Regions from separate parts of the Brevibacillus sp. GCM10020057 genome, predicted to be linked through region 4. Evidence: riboswitches for the same ligand, from Rfam matches in the RefSeq annotation. Region 4 holds a riboswitch; each other region holds the start of a gene.
What was found. Region 4 has a riboswitch for cobalamin ahead of ACFSO0_RS11085 (energy-coupling factor ABC transporter permease). Riboswitches for the same ligand answer to the same signal wherever they lie in the genome.

Region 1: another riboswitch for cobalamin. It lies ahead of nrdI (class Ib ribonucleoside-diphosphate reductase assembly flavoprotein NrdI); the one in region 4 lies ahead of ACFSO0_RS11085 (energy-coupling factor ABC transporter permease).
Region 2: another riboswitch for cobalamin. It lies ahead of ACFSO0_RS13715 (ABC transporter substrate-binding protein); the one in region 4 lies ahead of ACFSO0_RS11085 (energy-coupling factor ABC transporter permease).
Region 3: another riboswitch for cobalamin. It lies ahead of cobO (cob(I)yrinic acid a,c-diamide adenosyltransferase); the one in region 4 lies ahead of ACFSO0_RS11085 (energy-coupling factor ABC transporter permease).

Annotation. Positions count from the first base shown of each region.
Region 1 is NZ_JBHUJW010000043.1:573,634-577,591, forward strand. Features, by position in the region: gene tlp (small acid-soluble spore protein Tlp) at 1-30, shown strand, start outside; gene mnmA (tRNA 2-thiouridine(34) synthase MnmA) at 181-1,299, shown strand; gene ACFSO0_RS16485 (hypothetical protein) at 1,316-1,645, shown strand; gene ACFSO0_RS16490 (ACT domain-containing protein) at 1,681-2,193, shown strand; cobalamin riboswitch at 2,354-2,552, shown strand; gene nrdI (class Ib ribonucleoside-diphosphate reductase assembly flavoprotein NrdI) at 2,693-3,052, shown strand; gene nrdE (class 1b ribonucleoside-diphosphate reductase subunit alpha) at 3,039-3,958, shown strand, end outside.
Region 2 is NZ_JBHUJW010000043.1:31,000-34,957, forward strand. Features, by position in the region: gene ACFSO0_RS13710 (MBL fold metallo-hydrolase) at 73-1,020, shown strand; cobalamin riboswitch at 1,138-1,283, shown strand; gene ACFSO0_RS13715 (ABC transporter substrate-binding protein) at 1,485-2,477, shown strand; gene ACFSO0_RS13720 (FecCD family ABC transporter permease) at 2,478-3,515, shown strand; gene ACFSO0_RS13725 (ABC transporter ATP-binding protein) at 3,520-3,958, shown strand, end outside.
Region 3 is NZ_JBHUJW010000009.1:12,452-16,409, forward strand. Features, by position in the region: gene ACFSO0_RS03075 (DJ-1/PfpI family protein) at 1-354, shown strand, start outside; gene ACFSO0_RS03080 (DUF3817 domain-containing protein) at 637-930, shown strand; gene ACFSO0_RS03085 (M15 family metallopeptidase) at 933-1,640, opposite strand; cobalamin riboswitch at 1,960-2,174, shown strand; gene cobO (cob(I)yrinic acid a,c-diamide adenosyltransferase) at 2,317-2,865, shown strand; gene cobD (threonine-phosphate decarboxylase CobD) at 2,865-3,958, shown strand, end outside.
Region 4 is NZ_JBHUJW010000034.1:145,926-149,883, reverse strand. Features, by position in the region: gene ACFSO0_RS11090 (quinone-dependent dihydroorotate dehydrogenase) at 1-755, shown strand, start outside; cobalamin riboswitch at 912-1,106, shown strand; gene ACFSO0_RS11085 (energy-coupling factor ABC transporter permease) at 1,377-2,138, shown strand; gene ACFSO0_RS11080 (energy-coupling factor ABC transporter substrate-binding protein) at 2,135-2,419, shown strand; gene cbiQ (cobalt ECF transporter T component CbiQ) at 2,416-3,222, shown strand; gene ACFSO0_RS11070 (energy-coupling factor ABC transporter ATP-binding protein) at 3,219-3,958, shown strand, end outside.

The DNA.
Region 1 (3,958 bases), on a different contig from region 4:
AAGGACGAAGCGTCCCAAAGCCAAAGCTGAATACACGCAAGAATGCCTGTTGCGCTTGTGCGACAGGCGTTTTTTTGTCATGAACAGATTCCATCCGGCAGAAGTGCAACTAGACATGATTTGTTTTGCGAAACGTGGTAATCTGTTAGAGGAACTATTTGAAAAAAGAGGAGAAAGACCATGAAACGACCAGAGGATACACGCGTCGTTGTCGGCATGTCCGGCGGAGTCGACTCCTCCGTGACGGCTTACCTGCTCAAGCAACAGGGATATGACGTCATCGGCATCTTCATGAAAAACTGGGACGATACCGATGAATTCGGCCACTGCACGGCGGAAGATGATTTCCAGGATGTCCGGCGCGTCTGTGAACAGATCGGCATTCCATACTACACTGTCAATTTTGAAAAAGAGTACATGGAAAAAGTCTTCCAGTATTTTTTGGATGAATATAAACGGGGGCGCACCCCCAATCCCGACGTCATGTGCAACCGGGAGATCAAGTTCGGCGAGCTGCTCGCCAAGGTCATGGACCTTGGGGCTGACTACATCGCGACCGGTCACTACGCGCAGGTAAAGGAAGTGGACGGCGAATTCAAGCTGATTCGCGGCGCAGATTCCAACAAGGATCAGACGTACTTCCTGAACGTGCTGGGACAGGCCCAATTGTCCCGCACGATGTTTCCCATCGGCCATCTCCCTAAAGCGAAAGTGCGGGAAATCGCCGAGCAGGCAGGGCTTGCGACGGCGAAAAAGAAAGACAGCACCGGCATCTGCTTTATCGGGGAACGGAATTTCCGCGAGTTTTTGCAAAACTATTTGCCGGCCAAGCCTGGCGACATCGAGACCGTAGAGGGAACCGTCATCGGCCGCCACGACGGCTTGATGTATTACACACTGGGCCAGCGCCAGGGACTTGGTATCGGCGGCGGGCACGGCACGACCGGGCAGCCCTGGTTCGTGGTCGACAAAGACTTGAAGCGCAATGTGCTGATCGTAGGCGAAGGCTCCGACCATCCCCGCCTGTATTCCACCAGCCTGTTCGCGACCGACGTAAGCTGGGTCAGCAGCAAGGAGCCGCCTGCTACGTTTACGTGTACGGCCAAATTCCGCTACCGCCAGCCAGATCAGGGGGTTACGGTCCATTTGCGAGAAGGCGGCACCGTCGAAGTCGTGTTCGATAAGCCGCAAAAAGCCGTCACTCCCGGCCAGGCTGTCGTCTTTTACGATGGCGAATACTGTCTGGGCGGCGGTACGATTGATCGAGTCACTTTGATGGACCAGGATAGCCGGAAGTAACGGGGGAGGGAACGCGGTGGACCCGACGAAAAAATCGAAAATCATTATCGTCTCCTTTTTGGCGGGAGCGCTTTTGCTGGGAGGGCTTGCCTACATGAGCATGGCCTCGACGAGCAAGGAACAGATGGCCACGATCAAAAAAGTGATCGAGGAAAACGGCGGGACCATCGTGGCCGGCGGCGTGACGGCCGTTCCGGTGGACGAGAGCCCGTTTGAGCGCAGCGGAAAAGGCAACACCATTTTCAGGATTGAATATACGAAGGATGGGAAGACATACACCGCCTGGTATCGCGCCGAAAACCATTCCTCTATTGTGAAAGAACCGGAAAAGTGGATTCTTCCCTGATGAGAGGGGAAATATCGGGAGAGTGAGGGAATAACATGACCGAATTTGCTGGACTCCGCGAGCTTGCCAGGCTCATTGCGCGGATCGAACCTGAGCTGGAGACAGCTTCCTTGAGCATATTGGCTCATGAACGAAAGGAAGAAATTTCCAATCTGCTGCTGGAGGGGCTGGGGGTGCGCATTCCGGTGCAGCACAGCTCCGGAGAGTACGCCAATCATCTGGCGATCCTTCGCGCAGGCGGCAACAAGTACACCTTTGCCCAAGACTGGCGGGAGGTGTACATCAGCGAAATCAATTTTTGCACATGCCGCATCCCCGCTGGCGCACACGGCCTGCTGGTGCATCACATCGACTATCCCGGCGTAATCTACGATGTGTCGCGGAAGCTGGCCGAGCACGAGATCAACATTTCCAAACTCAACGTCTCGCGGGAGCAAAAGGGCAAAAACGCGCTGCTCGTCTCGGTAACGGATGAGGAGATTACCCCGACAGTCGTAGCGGCGATCGAGGCTCTGCCGCAGATTACCAAAGTGCAATCCCTGCAATAATTTCTCATGTCGGCTTTGATTGGCGCACCGTCCGCAAACTCGCGGGCGGTGCTCTCTTTTTGCTGTCTGTGGGTACGGGCACGCTTGCGGCAGCTGCCAGCAAACTCTCGACTCTCTCTTGACGAACACGATATATTGAGATAAAGTAATTTCTGCCAACTACATATTGATGCGGATGGGTGTCTTGCCAGAAAATAACTGGGAGACTTAATAGGGAAGTCGGTGCGATTCCGACGCGGTCCCGCCACTGTGACAGAGGAGCTTCATTTCTCGTACAGGCCACTGATCGACCGGATCGGGAAGGCGAAATGAAGCCATGATACTGGAGCCAGGAGACCTGCCTAGCCGCTGACACGAAAACCTACGGGAGATAGGGGATGTGTTCGGGCGCTCGATTCGCTGTGCGAGTCGATTTAACTAACTGTGGATTTTTGCGCATTCGACATTCTCATGACGTCGAGTGCGCTTTTCTATTGCCGGGGAAGAAAGGATGGGGCAGATGCTCATCGCGTACGATTCCAAGACGGGAAACGTCCGTCGATTTGTCAAGAAGCTTGGTTTGCCGAGTGTAGAAATTGCCGGAGATATGGTGATTGAGGAGCCGTTTGTGCTGGTCACATATACAACCGGCTTCGGACAAGTCCCGGAAAAAGTGACCGCCTTCCTCAGAAGCAACCATCGCTATTTGCGCGGCGTCGCTGCCAGCGGCAACCGCAACTGGGGAGCGAGCTTTGCCAAAAGCGCGGATACGATTGCCCGCGAGTACGGGGTGCCGATCATATCCAAATTTGAACTGTCCGGTACTATCCGGGATGTTGAACATTTTACGAGCGGGGTGGCCAGGATTGCGGCATATTGAACTGAACAATGAATTAATGCAGCGGGGCGAAGACGGCTTTTACCAGCTGGAAAAAGACAGGGAGGCCGTGCAGGAGTTTCTGCGCGAAGTGGAAGCGAAGACGATGACCTTCGCCAGCGTGAAGGAACGTATGCAGTACCTGATCGAGAACGATTACTACGAAAATGTATACGAGCGCTATTCCGAGGAGCAGGTGGAGGAAGTGACCCGCTTGACGAAGGAAGCGCCGTTCCGGTTTGCCTCCTACATGGCGGCCTCGAAGTTTTACAAGGACTACGCGCTCAAGACGGACGACAAGGCGTACTATCTGGAGCAATATTCGGACCGCGTCGCGATCGTCGCGCTGTCGCTGGCACAGGGAGATTTTGAACGGGCGAAACGGCTTGCGGTGTCCATGATGGACCAACGCTTGCAGCCGGCCACGCCGACCTTTTTGAATGCCGGAAAGAGCCGGCGGGGAGAGATGGTATCGTGCTTTTTGCTCGAAATGGACGATTCGCTCAACTCGATCAACTACATTCTCGGGACGTGCATGCAGCTGTCCAAGATCGGCGGTGGCGTCGCCGTCAATCTGTCCAAGCTGCGCGGCCGGGGAGAGCCGATCAAAGGCGTGGAAGGTGCCGCCAAAGGTATCATGCCTGTGCTCAAGCTGCTGGAGGACGCCTTCTCCTACGCCGACCAGATGGGGCAGCGCAAAGGCTCCGGAGCTGCGTACTACAACATTTTTGGCTGGGATGTAGGCGAATTTCTCGACTGCAAAAAGATTAACGCCGACGAAAAAGCGAGGATCAAGACGCTGTCCATCGGTCTGATCGTCCCCAATATGTTCTACAAGCTGGCGGAGGAAGACAAGCCGCTGACCGTATTTGCCCCGTACTCGGTTTATAAAGAGTATGGCAGACACCT
Region 2 (3,958 bases), on a different contig from region 4:
CCAACTTGTGGTACAGTGGAAATATCCAGCGATGAAATGGACTTGTCCATATCCAAAAGGAGGCAGGAAGGCATGCAGCAAAAAGATCCCCTTTTCCTGGGGCAACGGATTCATCTGATCGACGGCTTCGACATGGGCGTGCCAGAGCGGACAGGCACGTATGTCATAGAAGAAGCGGAACTGACCTTGATCGAGACGGGGCCGAGCCCCTCTGTGTCCCACATTCGCGCGGGTCTTGCCAGGCTGGGCTATACGCCCGAGCAAGTCAAGTACATCATCGTGACCCATATCCATCTGGACCACGCTGGCGGCGCGGGCCTGTTTTTGCAAGAATGTCCCAATGCCACCGTCGTCGTCCATCCGAAGGGAGCGCGCCATCTCGTCGATCCGAGCCGTCTCATTGCAGGGGCGCGCGCGGTGTACGGAGAGCAGTTTGACTCGTTCTTCGACCCGATCGTCCCCATACCGCAGGAGCGGCTGCTGACGCGGGCGGACGGGGAGACGCTGCAGATTGGGCCGAATTGTGTGCTGGAGTTCCTCGATTCCCCGGGTCACGCCAAGCATCATTTCAGCATTTACGATCCGGTCAGCAACGGCATGTTCACCGGAGATACGGCAGGAGTCTACTATCCGCAGCTGTCCAGGGACGGGATTCACCTGTTCCTGCCGTCCACCTCGCCGAATCAGTTTGATCCGGATGAGACACTCGCTTCCATCGCGCGCTACCGCGAGCGGCGGCTGGATCGGATCTACTTTGGGCATTTCGGTATGACGGAGCGGGTAGAAGACGTCTTCCGCCAGATCGCGGAGTGGCTGCCCGTGTTTGTACAGGAAGGACAAGCTGTTCTGGCGCAGGAGCTCGGCCATGAAGAGCTGGCGAACAGGCTGCTGCAAAAGGTCACCGCTCATCTGAAGTCGCTTGGCGTGCCGGACGATCATGACGTGCATGCGATCCTCTCGCTCGATTTGTCTGTCTGCGCAATGGGCATCGTCGACTATTTGCAGAAAAAAGGCAAGTAAGCGCCGGAAAAGGCAGAACCAGGGCGAAGGGGCACGGGTGTTGAGGTGCGGCGCAGCCAAGTTTTCGGGTTCTTTTTTTTCTAAAGGAATGCTATCATGTTGGGGGGAGACAACCACATAGGAATAGCGTGAACAGGTGCCTCGTCCCGCATGTGCGGCCGGGGTGAAAAGGGAAGCCGGTGCGAGTCCGGCGCGGTCCCGCCACTGTAAATCGGGTGTTTGTGCCCATGAGCCAGGAGACCTGCCTGTTTGCTTGCGTGCCAATGTTCCTTCGCGGAAAGGAGCGGCCGGATCGATTGTCTTGTGCAAATGGGCACTTGTCTGCCAGCCATTTGGGACCTGAAAAGCCGACCCTTCGCTTCTCTTGCGGGAGCAAAGGGTTTTTTGTTTGGCAAAAAAGCGGCGATCGCTTTCCCGTGCCGTCCTGTCCACCCGTACAGGAGATTAAGGAAGGAGTATCACCAATGAAACGTTTTTGGAAGCTGGCCATCCCGCTCGTGGCGGCTGTAAGCCTGATCGGTTGTGCAAATAGCCAAACCGCGCAGCCGTCCGAAAATGCCACACAGCAGCAAACGGACACCAACCAATCTGGAGGAAGCCAGCCGGCGGCAACGGAAACCGTCTATCCACTGACGGTGACGGACGCTACCGGCAAGGAAGTGAAGATTCCGAAAGCGCCGCAGCGCATTGTGTCTACCTCTCCAGCCGAGACGGAAATTTTGTTTGCCCTGGGGCTGGATCAGCAGATTGTGGGTGTCTCGGATTTCGATGACTACCCGGAAGCGGCAAAAGCAAAGCCGAAAGTCGGCGGAGTCGTGAAGCCAAACGAGGAGGCGATCCTGTCGCAGAGCCCGGACCTGGTGATCGGCGGGATTTCCATGGAGAAACCGGTGGCCGAAAAATTGAAGTCGCTGGGCATGCCCGTCTATGTGACACAGCCGAAGACGCTCGATGACATCATGAACAACATCGTGGTCATCGGGAAAATGACGAATCGCCAGCAGCAGGCAGAACAGCTGGTCGCAGGCATGAAGCAGGACATCGCCCGCGTGCAGGACGCCGTAAAAGGGCTGAAGCCGGAGGGGAAGAAAAAAGTATACCTCGAATTTTCGCCGGGCTGGACCGTTGGCAAGGGTGAGTACCTGGACGAGCTGATTACGCTGGCCGGAGCGACGAACATTGCGTCCGACACCGTGGGCTGGAATCCGATCAGCGAGGAGAAAATCGTCAAGGACGATCCGGATGTGATCCTCTACGCGGACGGGATTACGGATAACAAAACAGGCAAAAAGCTGGAGGACATCATTAAAAACCGGAGCGGCTGGGATCAGATCAAGGCAATCCGCGACGGACAAATTTTCGGGATGGATCAAGACACCTTGTCTCGTCCAGGACCGCGCATTACGCAAGGGCTCATCCAGGTAGCGAAGGCGATCTATCCCGATCTGGTGAAATAGATGAAGCAAAGACTGGTTATCTGGGGCGCGGCTGGTATACTGCTGCTTGTCGCTTCCATCGTCATCAGCATCTCGCTCGGGGCAGCCAGCTTGCCGCTGTCACAAGTATGGCTGATCCTGTTGCATCAGGTTCCGGGCTTTTCCGATCTGGTCCCTGCGGGCTGGCCGCAGTCTGCGGAGCAGATTGTCATGAAGGTGCGGTTCCCCCGCGTCGTCCTGGCGGTTCTGGTCGGTGCCTGCCTTTCACTGGCGGGAGCAGGGTTTCAGGGAGTTTTGCGCAATTCCTTGGCCGACCCGTACACGATGGGGGTCGCATCCGGTTCTGCTGTGGGTGCGGCCTTCCTCCTTTTGTTCGGCCTGCAAATCTCCTTTCTCGGGGAATGGAGCACGCCGGTGGTCGCCTTTTTCACGGGCTTTTGCAGCTTGTGGATCGTCATGAGGCTGGCGAATACGCAGGGCAAGCTGCAGACGGAGTCGCTGATTTTGTCAGGGGTCGTCGTGCAGGCTTTTCTCGGCTCTCTGGTATCGTTCATGGTCTCGCTCTCTGACCAGACTGTGAACGAGATCGTCTTTTGGCTGATGGGCAGCCTGTCTTTTCGCGGCTGGACCTTTACATACGTCCTCATGCCGTACCTGCTCGTCGGCTTGCTGATTTTTATTGCCTACTCGCGCGCCCTGAACCTGTTTGCCCTGGGCGAGCGGCAGGCCGCGCATTTGGGCGTGAACGTCGACCGGACCAAGCTGGTCGTGCTGATCGTCTCGACATTGCTGACGGCAGCGGCGGTTTCCATATCAGGCATTATCGGGTTCGTCGGTCTGGTCGTCCCGCATCTCGTCCGTCTGCTGGTCGGACCGGATTATCGCCTGCTATTGCCGATGTCGACCGTGTTTGGCGGCATCTACGTACTTTGGGCCGACACGCTGGCCCGGCTGCTGCTCGCTCCGACGGAGATACCGCTGGGTGTCGTCACCGCCTTTCTCGGAGCGCCGTTTTTTGCTTATTTATTGAAAAAGAACAAACGGACAGGAGGGAGGTAGACCGGTGATCGAGGTGAAGTCTCTGCACAAGGCGTATCACGCGAGAGCCGTCGTCTGTGGCGCAAATTTTTCCGTCGGAGCGGGAGAATTTTTCGGCATCATCGGCCCCAATGGCAGCGGCAAGTCGACTTTGCTGAAGCTGCTTTCCGGCGTCGCCAGTGCTGACGCGGGTGAGATTCTGCTCGGCGGCAAGCCGATTCGGTCTTACGCGCGCAAGGAGCTGGCGCGAATCGTGGCCGTTCTGGAGCAGGAGGCGCTGCCGCCCGTCGGCTTTCGCGTGCGCGAGGTTTTGGAGATGGGGAGATATCCTTATCAAAACTGGCTCGGGGAAGAAGGAGAGGACTCGACTGTGCTGATCGATGACGTCGTGCGCATGCTCGGCCTGTCAGAGCTGCAGGAGCGGAAGCTGGATGAGCTGAGCGGAGGGGAAAAGCAGCGGGTCG
Region 3 (3,958 bases), on a different contig from region 4:
CGCTTGTTCGTGACGGGAACAGAGGCAAAAGCGTTGGCAGCGAGGGAGGTCGCCTTGTGGAAGGAAAAAGGGACCGGGGTACAGCCCGAGTACACGCATGAAGATCCCAACGGCTTCATGTTCGATGCTCCGCTGACAGACCTGGCCAAGCAGGAAGACATGTTGACCGCAAACTACGGCCTGAAACGGCTGGAATACCGTCCCGACCATCTGGCTTTCAAAGGCGCTCCGTTTTCCTTTGAATCGTTCGGCAATCTGCTTCTGACCATAGTGGCAGCCTTGCTGGTTGCATTTGTGATCGACAGACGGTTCATCCTGAAACGGGCAGGACGAAACCGGGTGAGGTCTGTGTAACGGGAAGGTTGTGTGTCGCGCCGGAGAATGATCGACGACTGGCACTACAGTTGTTTCCATGATGAGAAAAGAGAAGAGCAGCGATACGAAAGCGACAAAATGCTCCTGAAGCAAAAACAGGAGCATTTTTTGCTAAGCAGCAGTCAAACGGGAACTCTTTGGAGGAAGCTGCTCGATCGCGCTAATTTTGACTGAATGGTGAACATTGGACGATGACCATACTTTTGATCGTTATTTATTTATAATGATGGTAATTACATGTTCTAAGGAAGGTATCTGATTATGTTACATTCAGCTCTCGGACGATTTCGTGTAATCGGTATTATGGAAGGCATTTCGTATTTGGTGCTGCTTGGGATTGCCATGCCGCTCAAGTATTTTTTGCACATGCCCGCTGCGGTAAAAATTGCCGGCTCGCTGCATGGACTGCTTTTCGTGCTCTATGTGCTCGCCCTGGCTCATGTGACGATGACAAACAGATGGTCGGTTTGGAAAGTCGCAGGCGCGTTTATCGCGTCGCTGCTGCCATTTGGCAACTTCGTGCTGGACGCGCGGATCAAACATGAGAAGGCGTAAAGCTATTCCATACTTTCCGGCAGGGACAAGATGCCGCCGTAGAAGGGCTGCTGCTTTGTCTGGCACGCCCAGGAGCGGGTGCCGTATTCGTAGTGCCACCATTCCTGCGCGTAGTTGGTGAATCCGGCCTGGGTCATCACGTGATAGAGCAGGCGGCGGTTGTCGCGGATTTCCCTTTCTTTTTCCGTCGGCGCTGCGATGGTTTCAAAGTGGCGGGTCTCGGCCAACTCGCTGAAATCGTCAAAATCGGTCCCCATCGCAAGCCAGCCGTCCGGTCCGGTGATGGTCAGATCGACGGCTCCTCCGGAGAGATGGGGGGACGGTTTTTCCAGATCAGTCGAAGGCTTGGCGACGAATTTGCGCAGTTCTTCCACGATGGCTTCTTCGTCCGTCCAGCCTTGCGCGATCAAGGATTGGCGAAAGCCCTCGTACAGTGAGGACTGGACCTCGTGCGACCGCCAGCCGTCCAGCACGACCAGCTGATAGCCTGCCGGCAGCAGTCCGGCAGCGAGCGCCAGTCTTTCTGCGGCTCCTTTGCGCAAGTAGACTTCCGGCTGTGCACCCTTGTAGCCGAGGTGGTAGTAGGCGGGATAGATGGCGATCCGGGGACTGTAACCCGTGAGCGGGACCATCGGCTCGCCGCATTCGCTGGCAGGAGGGGGGCAGGCGGTTTGGTCGTCGAGATTTGCCGGAATCGGTGGAATGTTCATCGGGTTCACTTCCTTGCTGATTTTGCCAGGTTTGACTTCAGAAAATGGCAGCGGCAAACCAGTTTTTCGTTAACTGAAATTATAGTTAATTTTCTGCAAGAAGTATATTGCTTGCCAGAAGGAGAGAGCAGACGCGCCATACGAGCGCCGCTGCAAGCTGTGGACCGCTCGCGGGGCACTCGTAATCGGCATTCTGTTCGTAAAAGCAGCAGTAGCCGCCCAGACGGCAAGCACCTTTTCCCCAGCTTTTGCTTGAATCCCGACCGTCATTTGCTATTATTAAAACAAGTGCCTGTCATAGACGGACGCGACAGATGAATATGTATCGTACAAACAGGTCCTTGCTTCTGTGAATGTCGTTTGCGGAAGGCAAGGTTAAAAGGGAAGTTTGGTGAAAAGCCAACGCGGTCCCGCCACTGTATGAGAGGAGCCCATCTTCACGGCGCAAGCCATCCACTGCCCAATCGGGAGCGGGAAGGAGAAGAAGGGTGATGACGCTCGAGCCAGGAGACCTGCCTGTTTTGTGTGTGCACTGATTTCCTTCGGGTCAAAGGAAGAGGTGAGGATTGTTGCATGCTGCCATCCGCGCTTTGCTTTCCTTTTTTCGTAAAAGAAGGAGAACAAGGCGTTTTTATTTGCATGAAGCAGTCCCATCAACTTTTTTGGAGGATTCCCAATGACAAAACAAGAGGCAAAACGCGGACTGCTGTTGGTGTATACAGGCGACGGTAAAGGAAAGACGACGGCAGCGCTCGGGCTGGCGGTTCGCGCGACCGGGCGGGGCAAAAAGGTGTTGGTGGTGCAGTTCATCAAGTCGCCGGAGCGGACGTACGGGGAGAAGATCGTCTTTGACAAGATCGGAATCGAGATCGTGCAGAAAGGGAGCGGCTTTACGTGGACGAAGACGCCCGAGGAGCATCGCGCAGCCTTGCAGGAGGCGTGGAGGTACGCGAAGGAGCGGCTGCTCGGCGGCGCCTACGATGTCGTCATTTTCGACGAACTGAACAACGCTTTGGCCATCGACAGCTTTCCCATTGACGACGTGCTGCCGCTCGCGGATGTGCTGGAGACGATCAAAAGCCGGCCGAAGCATATCCATCTCGTCATCACGGGACGCAGCGCGCGCCAGGAAATCATCGAGATGGCGGACCTGGTGACGGAGATGAAGCCAATCAAGCACTACTACGACGAAGGCATTCCCGCCGTGCTGGGGGTCGAATTTTGATGGGCGTGCTGGAGACGTACGGGCATGGCGGCGACCTGTGGACGGCGGCGCAGCGGTTCGGCGTGGCCCCGGGCGACTTTCTCGACTACAGCGCGAACATCAATCCGCTCGGGCTGCCGCCAAGCGTCCGGGAAATGCTGCTCGCCTCGCTGGCGGAGGTCACGCGATACCCGGACCCCGGTCATCGGCAGTTCCGTCAGGCTTTGGCCGCACGTCTGGAATTGCCGGAAGCGTGGCTTTTGCCCGCGAACGGGGCGGCGGAGGCGATGGCGCTGGCGATTCTCGGCCTCGCGCCGCAGACGGTCGGCGTGGTGTACCCGTGCTTTTCCGAATACGCCCAGCTGGCCCGGCAGTTCGGCGCCCAGGTCATCGGCTGCTGCGGTCGGGAGGAGCTGGGCTTCAAGCCGGACACAGATGAGCTGTACCGTCTGTTTGAAGCGAGCGATCTCGTCTTCGTCGGCTCGCCGAACAATCCGACAGGCATTCTGTACACGCCGCAGGAGCTGCGGCAAATGGCGGACTGGGCGCAAGAGACGAAGACGTGGCTGGTCGTGGACGAAGCCTTTCTCGACTTCGTGCAGGAGGAGCGGCAGTTTACGCTGGCGAGCAATCTGGAGCGCTATCCCCGCGTCATTCTCATGCGCTCGATGACCAAGATGTACGCCATTCCCGGGTTGCGGCTCGGCTATGCCATCGCCCAGCCCGAGGTGATCGGGCGGATGCGCGCCAAACAGGTGAGCTGGAGCGTCAATGCGCTGGCGCTGCGGGCAGGAGAGCTGTGCCTCGCGGAGCAGGCGTATGAGCGGCAGACGCGGGCGCTGATCGCTCGCGAGCGGGAATACCTCGCCGGATTTATTCGCAGCGAGCTGGGCTGGCGGGTGTGGCCGGGCGAGGCGAACTTCTTGCTGCTGCGCACGCCGGCGGACAGGACAGCAGAACAGCTGCAGGCGATGCTTGGCAAAAAAGGCATCCTCGTCCGGAGCTGCGCCATGTATCCGGGGCTGACTGTCCATGATGTGCGGATCGCGGTGCGCGGACGCTCAGACAACGAGCGGCTGACGGCGGCCTTGCGTGACGTCTGGCGCGAGGGGAG
Region 4 (3,958 bases):
CCGTCATCAACCGGATGGGCTTCAACAACAACGGCGCCTATCTCGCCTCGCAGCATCTGGTAGACTTCGCGTATTCCGACGTGCCGATTGGCATCAACATCGGGAAAAACAAGGTGACGCCCAACGAAGAAGCCGCGAGCGACTACAGCAAATGCATGGACATGCTGTATGCGTACGGCCATTACTTCGTCATCAACATCAGCTCTCCGAATACGCCGAACTTGCGCGACCTTCAGGAGACGGAGAGCCTGCGCGTGCTCGTTCGCGCCGTTCGGGAAAAAGCGGCGGAGCTGGAAGGTCGGGGCGTGAAGAAAAAGCCGATTCTCCTGAAAGTAGCGCCTGACATGTCGGACGAGCAGATGCACGATGTCGTGCACGCGGCGGTCGAAGAGGGCATCGCGGGGATTATTGCGACGAATACGACGCTGTCCCGCGAAGCAGTAGCAGGCCATCCGCGTGCGGAGGAAGCGGGCGGATTGAGCGGCAGACCGCTGACGGAGCGCTCGACGGCATGGGTGAAGGAAATCTACCAGGAAGTAGGAGACATGGTGCCGATCGTCGGCGTGGGCGGTATTTTCACAGGACAAGATGCCTACGACAAGATCCGTGCCGGGGCGAGCCTGGTCCAGGTGTACACCGGGATGATTTACCAAGGGCCGGGAATCGTCAAGCAAATCAACAAGCAGCTATTGCGCCTGCTGGAGCGGGACGGTTTTTCCCACCTGAGCGAAGCGATTGGCGTAGACGCGAAATAGCCGGGAGCGTAGCGGCCGATGGCTTCGGCAAAGGAGCCATCGGTCTTTTTGTGCCGCCTGCTATCGACGGGGCGCAGCTTCTTGCTTTTCCCTATCGTTCTCTTTTTCAGCCAGTTGCAGTATAATAGTGATGGACAATCAGGAACGTCCAATAATTGCATATCGTCGGCATCAGGTGCCTGTATGTGACAGCACATACGGGGTAACAGGGAATCGGGTGAAAGTCCCGAGCGGTCCCGCCACTGTAACCAGGGAGTTCTCTTTGAAGCAATCCACTCATACGTGTATGGGGAAGGGCAAAGAGCGCATCGATCTGGAAGCCAGGAGACCTACCTCATGCCACACCGGAAAACCTTCGCGGAAAGGAGAGGTGAACAGTTGGCAATAGGGCTGCGCGGTCAGTCTGTTGTTGCATGTACACAAGTCTCGTCCACTATGGGGATGAGGCTTTTTTTCGTACCAGCACGAGCGCAGCATCGCGAGACTTCGCGAACGAAGCCGGAGAGCGAGATACACGCCCTTTGGGCACAAGAGGGGCGGTGCGGCCGGGTTTTTCGGCAGGTCCGTTTTCCGGCAAGATCAGAACGGATGAAAATGGGAGAAGCAGGGAGGAGTGTGCACATGAATCGATCTCGATTTGTAACAGACGGTCTATTGATGGTCGGATTTATACTTTATTTCATGGTAAATGAACCGCAGACCGGACACGCCATGCACATCATGGAAGGGTACTTGCCTATGTCGTGGGCGCTGTTCTGGTGGGTCGTGTTCCTGCCGTTTTTTATCTTTGGCTTGCGTTCCATAGGCAGGATCGTCAAGGAGCATCCGCAGATGAAGCTGCTCCTTGGGGTATCCGGGGCGTTCGCCTTTGTGCTGTCCGCGCTGAAAATTCCTTCTGTGACCGGCAGCAGCTCTCACCCGACAGGGACGGGGCTGGGGGCGATCATGTTCGGCCCGCTGGCGATGACCGTGCTCGGCAGCATGGTGCTGCTGTTCCAGGCGCTGCTTTTGGCCCACGGCGGGCTGACGACGCTGGGCGCGAACGCCGTGTCGATGGCCGTCGTCGGCCCGATGGTCGCATCTGGCGTATACCGCCTCATCATGCGCAGCGGCAAGCAGCGGCTCGCCGTGTTCACGGCAGCGGCCCTGGCTGATTTGTCTACCTACGTCGTCACTTCGCTCCAGCTGGCGCTCGCTTTTCCGGCTGCGAAAGGCGGCGTCCTGGCTTCGTTTGGCAAATTCGCGGGCATCTTTGCCATCACGCAAGTGCCGCTGGCGATCAGCGAAGGGCTGCTGACGGTGCTCGTCTGGAACTGGCTGCAAGCGTACAACGCAAATGAACTGGCGCAGCTGCGCCTGCTGAAACGGGAGGAATCGCTGTGAAAAAAGGAATGAACTGGCTGCTTGTCCTGGGTGTCGTCGTGCTGGCTGTGGCTCCGCTGTTGTTCATCAAGGATTCCGAATTCGGAGGGGCGGATGGCGCGGCAGAAGAAGCGATCAAGGAGATTGCCCCTGCCTATCAGCCGTGGTTCCATCCGTTTCTCGAGCCGCCAGGAGGCGAGACGGAGGGCCTGCTGTTCGCGGTGCAGGCGGCGCTCGGCGCGGGAGTCGTAGGCTATGCGGTGGGACTGTACAAAGGCCGCGCGGATAAGGCGAAGAAATGAACTGGCAGCAGCTCGATTCCCTTTCCTATCAAAACCGTTTGCGGCATTTGCCGCCTGCGCACAAGCTGCTGTTTGGCAGCGTGCTGCTGCTTTTGGTTTTGACGGGGCATTCGCTGGTGCAGCTGCTTGTGTTCCTCTGGATGGGAGTGTGGGTGGTCGGCTACGCCCGCATTCCGTTCAAGGCGCACCTGATGTTTCTGGTTTTGCCGCTGTCCTTTTTCCTGGCCGGACTGCCGGCATTGCTTTTTGATCTGGCAGGCGGGGCGGCTGGCGGTCCCCCGCAAGACGCGGTGGTATCGTGGAAGATGGGAGCCTCGCACGCGCTCTACATCGCTCCCGTGTCCGTTCACCGGGCGCTGACGCTGCTGACCCGCATCCTGGCCAGCCTCGCCTGTTTTTCGTTTCTGCTGTTTACGGTTCCGTTCTCGGAAATGCTGCAGGTTTTGCGGCGGATCGGGCTGCCGGAGCTGCTCACGGACCTTTTGATGATCATGTACCGGTTTATTTTCGTCCTGCTGGACACGTCCTACCAGCTGTGGGTGGCGCAGCGGTCCCGCGGAGGACACCGGGAGTTTCGCGCGCTGCTGCGTGACGCAGGCATGCTGGCGAGCCAGCTGTTCGTCCGCGCCATGCGGAAATACCAGTCGCTGGCCATGGGGATGGCGGCCCGAGGATTCGGGGAGAGCCTGCGTGTGCAGAGCCTTTGTACCTACGTCCGTTCCCCGCGCTACGAACGGGAATCTGTGCTCGGGAGCATCGTGCTGGTGCTGCTGGAGTGTTTGACGGGAGGTTGGCCATTTTGACATCGTGGTTACTGGAATTTTCTGATCTGCAATACACCTACCCGGGCGGACAGAAGTCTGTACTGAACGGGGTGAGCTTCGGGATTCCGGAGGGGAAAAAATGCGTGCTGCTCGGACGAAACGGCTGCGGGAAGTCGACGCTGTTCCAGCACGCCAACGGCATTCTCCAGCCCAGGCAGGGAGAGGTGCGGTGGAGGGGGAAGCCGTTCGTCTACAAGCGCTCCTTTTTGCAGGAGATGACGCAGAAGGTCGGTCTCGTCTTTCAGGACCCGGAGCACCAGCTCATCGCCAGTACGGTGGCGGAGGACGTCTCCTACGGTCTCGTGAACCGGAAGCTGCCGCCCGACACCATCCGGGAAAAGGTAGGCAAGGCGCTGGAGGCATTCGGCATGAGCGAGCTGGCGGAAACGCCCATTCACCACTTGAGCCTGGGGCAAAAACGCCGTCTGGCACTGGCAGGCGTCATGGTCCTGGAGCCTGAGCTGCTGCTGCTCGATGAGCCGACGGCCTACCTCGACCGCTACCAGACGAAAAACCTGCTCCGCGAGCTGGACCAGATCCATCGCAGCGGCACGACCGTCCTGATGGCGACGCACGATATGGACATCGCCTTCGAGTGGGCGGAGTGGATCTGTGTCATGGATGGAGGCCGCCTTGTTTTTGCCGGGGAACCGCAGGCATTATTGGCAGAGCGGCAGATGCTGGAGAGTCTGCACCTTGGCATACCTTTGATCGC